Regions from separate parts of the Microlunatus phosphovorus NM-1 genome, predicted to be linked through region 3. Evidence: predicted binding sites of a transcription regulator. Region 3 holds the regulator's gene; each other region holds the start of a gene.

Region 1 (2,258 bases), 1.8 Mb from region 3:
TCGAGACCGTTGCCGACATCGCCAGCATCCCGAACGCGCTCCCTCATCCGGTGCTGCCGAACCTCGAGGCGGCGCCACACCTGATCACCGGGGCCATCGCGGTGGCGTTGGTGGCCCTCGCCCAGGCAGCCGGGATCGGTGCGGCGGTGCCCAACCCCGATGGCAGCCGCACCAACGTCTCCCGGGACTTCGTCGCCCAGGGACTGGCCAACCTGGCCGGCGGTGTCAGCCAGGCGCTGCCGACCGGCGGCTCACTGTCGCGTACCGGGGTCGCGACCAGTGCCGGCGCCCGGACCCGGTGGAGCAATGTGTTCGCGGGTCTGTGGCTCGCCCTGATCGTGGTTCTGGTCGGCAAGCAGGCCGAGCTGATCCCGATGCCGGTCATCGGTGGTCTGGTGATGGTGATCGGCATCGAGCTCGTCACCGGCCGCCGCAAGGACATCGCCCTGGTGCTGCGTACCGCGCCGCTGTCCGCGGTGGCCATGATCGTCACCTTCGTGGCCACCACCGCGCTGCCGCTGCAGCAGGCGATCTTCCTCGGAGCCGGGCTGTCACTGGTGCTGTTCTGTGTTCAGGTTCAACGCCAGGCCCGGTTGGTCGCGCTGGTCCGGCGACCCGACGGCCGGTGGCAGTCCGCGAAGCTCCCCGAGCAGATTCCCAGCCACCAGGTCACTGTGCTGGGCTATCTCGGCGCCGGCATCTTCGCCGAGCTGGAACGCATCGACCAGCATTGGCCGAGCATCGACCAGACCCGGCATGCGGTCGTGGTTCTGGAGGTGCGGACCATCCCCGATGTCCCTTCCGCGACTCTGGTCGAGGCCTTCGGCCGGTGGGCCGATCGACTCGCCGAGCGCGACTCCCGGCTCATCCTCGCCGGTGTCGACCCGGCCCTTGTCGAGACCCTGAAGCACTCCGGACTGGCTGACCGGATCGGCGAGCACAACATCGTGCCGGCCACCGGCGTCCTGCTGGAGGCTCTGGAGACCGCCTACGCCTCCGGGCGCTCCTGGCTGGCCAGCCGGGACACTCCTTAGCTGGTTTGGTGTTGCTCGGGTTCGTCGATGTTGCTCGGGATTGTCGGTTCTGCTCGATCTGCAGATAGAGCAACACCTACAAGATCGAGCAACTTCGTGAATGGGTCGGACGCTGGAACCCCATTCGTCACATCCGCATCTCCCTTACCAGGTTGAAGAATCAGCGACTCCCTATCCACGCCTCCCTGGTTCGCCGAGAAGGAGAAGCGGTCCCCGAGAAGGCGCAATTGCAGGCCAATCGGGCGAATTGACCTGCAACTGCTCCTTCTCGATAAACCCGACCCAAAGGCTTGTGATCGAACAGGTACACGATTAGAATATGAACATGTATTCGACCAGCGAGGAGCGCGTGGACGGTCATCCCGTGCATGCCGCGGTCGATACCGTCCGCACCTCACTCGAACACCTGGTCAAACTGATCGACGACGGCGCCCACACCGACCTCGGCGCGTTCGGCCTGGTCGAGACCCTGCAACAGTGGGAAAACCTGCGCAACACGATGCCCGTGATCGACCGGGCCCTGATCCAACACGGCGTCGATCAAGGCCACCCCGGCGTCCTGTCCGAACGCACCATGATCGGGGTGTTGAAGAACGGCTTGCGGATCTCCGCCGGTGAAGCGATACGACGGGTTCGCGCCGCGGAGCATCTGGCCGAGCGGACCTCGATGGTCGGGGAACCACTGCCGCCGATCCGGGAACACCTGGCGGCGGCGCAACGCGACGGCACGGTGACACCGGAACAGGTCAGCCTGATCGATCAGACGTTACGGAAAGTCTCCCACTGCGACCCGGAGCGGATCGCCATGGGCGAAGAACTGCTGGTCGAACAAGCCGGCAAGCTCGGGTACCAGGAACTCACCGTGTTCGCGGCTCGGTTGGCGGAGGCGATCGACCCCGACGGGATCCTGCCGTGTGATGAGAAGGCACAACAAGACCGACGGTATCTCCGGTTGCGGCGACGCGGTGACGGGTGCTGGGCCGGCGAATTCGTCCTCACCGGTACCGCCGGACAGAAACTCGCCAACCTCCTCAGCCCGTTGACCAAACCACAGTCAAACACCGTGCAACCCGACAACGAGGACGGCACACCCGGCAAGAAGCACCTGCTGGAAGACGAGCGGTCCCCGGCCCAACGCAAACATGACGCCTTCGAAACCCTGCTCGACGCGTTACTCCGCGGCCAGGACGTCCCGGCGTCCGGTGGCACACCGGCGACGGTGTT
Region 2 (2,258 bases), 1.7 Mb from region 3:
CAGCAACGCGTCCAGCAGGGTTTCCAAGGCGTCATGTTGGCGTTGCCCGACGCTCCGCTTGTCCTCGATCACCCGCTTCCCCTTCTTGCTACGGCTGCCGTCAGCATGGTCGGGTTGAACGGTGGTGGGTTGGGGTGTGGTCAACGGGTCGAGCAGCGCGGCGAGTTTCTGCCCGGCGGTGCCGGTGAGGATGAACTCGCCGGCCCAGCAGCCGTCCTTGCGGTGCCGGACCCGCAGGAACCGGCGCTCCCGTTGCGCAGCGTCATCGCAGGGCAGGATCCCGTCGGGGTCGATCGCCTCGGCCAGTCTCGCCGCGAACACGGTCAAATCCTGGTAGCCGAGTCGGCTGGCCTGCTCGATCAGCATCACTTCCCCTGCGGTGATCGACTCCGGGTCGCAGTGCCCGACCTTGCGCAACGTCTGATCGATCAACGACACCTGTTCCGGGGTCACCGCACCGTCGCGTTGCGCCTGTGCGAGGTGTTCCCGGATCGGCGGCAATGGTTCGCCGAGCATCGAGGTCCGATCGGCCAACTGCTCGGCGGCTTTGACTCGACGCACCGCTTCCCCGGTCGAGATCCGGAGTCCGTTCTTCAACACCCCGACCATCGACCGTTCCGACAACACATTCGGGTGGCCTTGCTCGGTGCCGTGCTGGATCAACGCCCGATCCACCACGGGCAGGGTGTTACGCAGGGTTTCCCACTGTTGCAGGGTCTCGACCAGGCTGAGTGCACCCAGGTCGGTGTGGGCGCCGTCGTCGATCAGCTTGATCAGGTGCTGCAGCGAGGTGCGGACGGTATCGACCGCGGCGTGCAGTGGATGACTGTCCGCCTGCGCCGCTTCTGTCGAATACATGTTCATATTCTAATCGTGTACGTGTTCGACCACAAGACCTGAATCCAGAGATTTCCCAACCAGATAACAAAGTTACGGACGTGATTGGTGGTGCACGATTGATCAGATGGTTCTGGCAGCAGCGGCATGACCTGACGGTGCCCACTGCCATCCGAATAGAGCTGTCGGTGGAGACGGAGTACCTTCGCCGAGGTGAACCACGAACGGTCTTCGGTGCGTCTTCGCCCTATCGTCCATTCCGACGCTGATCGGATTCATGAGTGGGCGGCGCAGCCGGAGGTGTGTCGGTATCAGCCGTGGGGCCCCAACACTCGCGCCGACACGGAGGCGTTCGTCGCCGAAGCGGTCAAAGCCTGGGAGGTTCGCCCTCAACGACGATGGGCGTGGGTAGCCGTTGATCCGTCAGACATCGTTGTCGGCAACGGAGAAGTGAACCTTCGTGGGCACGGCCGCGCTGAGATCTCGTACGTCGTCCACATCGAACTGTGGGGCAAGGGTATCGGTTCAGCAATCGGGGATCAGTTGACAGGCTGGGCCTTCACGCACCTGGCCGGGTTGGAGCGACTGGAAGCCACGTGCGATCCGCGTAACAGTGCCTCGGCATCGGTGCTCAGGCACGTCGGCATGACTTACGAAGGAACCCTTCGGCATGTCCAGCTGATTCGCGATGGATGGCGCGACTCCCAGGTCTTCAGCATCTTGCGCAGCGAATGGGCCGCGAATACCTGACCGCACTAACTGCAGTCGAGCACTGCGTCTCGTCTCGCGGGCTCCCTCTGGCGGTCTCACGGTCAGCCCACACGGCTCATCGGAAACGACCGTGTTCGGGACCCGGCTCGGTGTGACATCACAGGTCGAGAGTCAGCTCCACCGAGCTGATGACTTTGCGCTTCTCCCGTGCGTACTCGATCTCGCGTCGTGTCGCTGGTCCGACATAGCCGCCCTCGCTCACCACACGGATCTCGTCCGCGAGATCGATCCGCCGCAGGTGCAGCTCGCCCAGAGCCGCGCGCCTGGATGGCGTCAGTTCTTCGCTGATCGCTTCGGGACCGAGCACGATCACCCCTTGGGAGGTCAGCCGTTGCCGCTCCGACTGGAACAGGCTCTGGAAGCGCAGCGAGCCGCAAAGGCACACCACCTTGGGTCGTTCGACGGCGTCCATTCAGAAACCTCCTCGCTGTGACGAATCGGACGTTGGTGATGCTCGCATGCCCTTGGCCAAGGCAATGTCCGAGATGCACGTCGAGTAGATAATCAACATGGTTTCAAGCCAATACCCCTATGCTCTTGACGTGCTGCGCAGCGGGCTGATCATCGAAGTCTCGGCAGCCGAGCCCGCGACCGGGGAATGGCGTCGACAGCTGGATCCTCAGGCGGTGCTCGGAGTGCCGCCCCACCTG
Region 3 (2,258 bases):
TCTACACCATCCCGGAGATCTCCTACTGCGGTCGTAGCGAGGTCGAGCTGACCAAGGATGCGGTGCCGTTCGAGGTCGGCATCTCGCGCTATCGGGAGCTTGCTCGGGGCCAGATCATCGGCGATTCCTACGGCATGTTGAAGCTGATCGTGCACTCCGACACCCACGAGATCCTCGGCGTGCACGTCTTCGGCACCAACGCCACTGAGCTGGTGCACATCGGGCAGGCGGTGATGGGCTGTGGCGGCACCGTCGACTACCTGGTGAACACCGTCTTCAACTATCCGACCTTGTCCGAGGCCTACAAGGTCGCGGCTCTCGACGTGGCGAACAAGCTGCGCGCCGTCGCCCGCATCACCAACCAGATGCTGACCAGCGAGCCCAGCCTGCTGTAAGGGTTGCGTCAGTCGTCACTCGCTGTTCGGCTGCGCTCCCAAGACTCCGTCTTCGCTCCTCGTTCGCAAACGGAAGAACGTGTTTGCTCTCTCGTCGTTCCAGACGGAGCCGTCGCTACGCCTCACGGTCGCTCGCGACGGGGTCGTCACTCGCTGTTCGGCTGCGCTCCCAAGACTCCGCCTTCGCGACTAGAGTCTCCGGAGGACGGCGACGACCTTGCCGAGGATGCTGGCGTGGTTGCCGTCGATCGGATCGTATGCCGGGTTGTGAGGCATCAGCCAGACCTGGTTGGCCACCTTCTTGAAGGTCTTGACCGTGGCCTCGTTGTCCAGCAGCGCCGCGACGATGTCTCCGTTGATCGCCGTGGGCTGCTGCCGGACGACCACCCAGTCGCCGTCGCAGATCGCGGCGTCGACCATCGAGTCGCCCTTCACCTCGAGCATGAACATCGTCCCCTCGCCGATCAGCTGACGGGGGAGCGCGAAGACGTCTTCCACCCGCTCCTCAGCGAGGATCGGACCGCCGGCGGCGATCCGGCCGACCATCGGCACGTGGACCGGCTTAGGATAGGCGTCGTTGACCCCGGTCTGATCGAACTCCAGCTCAGCAGGTGCGGGGTGCAGCGGGCGTACCTTGGCTGCCTCGTGCGCGCCCGGCAGCAACACCTCGAGGGCCCGTGGCCGGTTCGGGTCGCGACGAAGGAAGCCCTTGGCCTCCAACACCTTGAGCTGATGGGCGACGCTCGAAGAGGAGGCCAGCCCGACGGCGTCGCCCATCTCGCGGATGCTCGGCGGGTAGCCCCTGGTCTCGACCGTGTCCTTGATCATCTCGAGGATCCGTCGCTGCCGCAGGGTCAGACCGTCAACCCCCGCCGGTGCGTCGGGAAGGGCCGAGATCGACCCTGTCTCGCCCAGTTGTGCTGCCACTTCGCTGGCCCGAGGCCGGCCGCGCTTGCGCTGCGGCTGCGGTGCGGGCTGATCCGTCTTCTTCGCCATGACTGCACTCTAGAATGACTTCGCCGACCAATCAAACATCTGTTCGAGCGTGTCGCGAACTTCTTCGATTGGCTCGGATCCAGCCGAATCGGGAGCCCGGTGGCGGCTGGGTCCGGTCTGCATCGGGAGTGGTTCGCCACTCTATTGGGTCGCGGTCACCTCGCGGAGTCGACGAGTAGATCTCTCGCGCCGCCGGGCCACAGCCGACCGTCGGTGCCGCGGAACGCACGTGCGTGTAGCGCCCGCGGGCCACGAACGACCATTCGTGCCACGGATCGTCCGTACCTCTTGCGGCGCCCGGCTGCAGCTGATCACAGAGATGCAGGCTGCCTCGGCCAGTCAGACGCCGCCCATCTGATCCAGGTCGACGAACCGCTACAGAACTGACGCGGAGCTTGTGGATCGGGCGAGTGTCAGTGGCTGCTGGTCCACTGATCCTCGGACCGTGAAGGTGCTTGTCGAAGGCTGTCGGCAGGGACTGTCAGTGGTCCGGTTCAGAGTAGGTCGCACGAAGTTCTTTATCGAAAGGTCTTGCCAATCACCTAAGTGTGCGGTAAGAATTCAAACAGGCATTCTATCGAATGCTCGTTCGACGCAGGAGGAAGCAATGACTCAGCTCGTGGTTGACCGTCCGACCGCCGCCCGTTCGGTTGTCCGTCCGCGGCGCCGCACTCGGCCCGCGCAAGGCTCGGGCAGGGAAGCGGGGCCGCGGCTGCGCCCTGCCCAGCCGGTTTCGACGCAGTCCTTGAGCCGTCCGGTGAACTCGGCTGCTCGTGCTTGTGTGATGCCGACGCCAGCGCCGATCGTCGCCGTGCCGAGTGCGAGGCCGGCTGGCTGGCGGCTGACCGATCGGGGTGTCGCTGTCGT

Evidence for each region. The regulator LexA, encoded in region 3, represses DNA repair genes until DNA is damaged. The targets are predictions, from matches to a motif close to TCGAACANNTGTTCGA.
Region 1: a site for LexA is predicted at 1,331-1,346, ahead of MLP_RS02030 (HNH endonuclease signature motif containing protein). Genes of this name have one in related genera too.
Region 2: a site for LexA is predicted at 872-887, ahead of MLP_RS17850 (HNH endonuclease signature motif containing protein). Genes of this name have one in related genera too.

What each region holds. Positions count from the first base shown of each region.
Region 1 covers NC_015635.1:473,643-475,900, reverse strand. The annotation lists gene MLP_RS02035 (SulP family inorganic anion transporter) at 1-1,034, shown strand, start outside; gene MLP_RS02030 (HNH endonuclease signature motif containing protein) at 1,360-2,258, shown strand, end outside.
Region 2 covers NC_015635.1:3,995,481-3,997,738, reverse strand. The annotation lists gene MLP_RS17850 (HNH endonuclease signature motif containing protein) at 1-858, opposite strand, end outside; gene MLP_RS17845 (GNAT family N-acetyltransferase) at 1,051-1,587, shown strand; gene MLP_RS17840 (hypothetical protein) at 1,706-2,020, opposite strand; gene MLP_RS17835 (2'-5' RNA ligase family protein) at 2,151-2,258, shown strand, end outside.
Region 3 covers NC_015635.1:2,278,624-2,280,881, forward strand. The annotation lists gene sthA (Si-specific NAD(P)(+) transhydrogenase) at 1-395, shown strand, start outside; gene lexA (transcriptional repressor LexA) at 585-1,391, opposite strand; gene MLP_RS10335 (hypothetical protein) at 2,176-2,258, shown strand, end outside.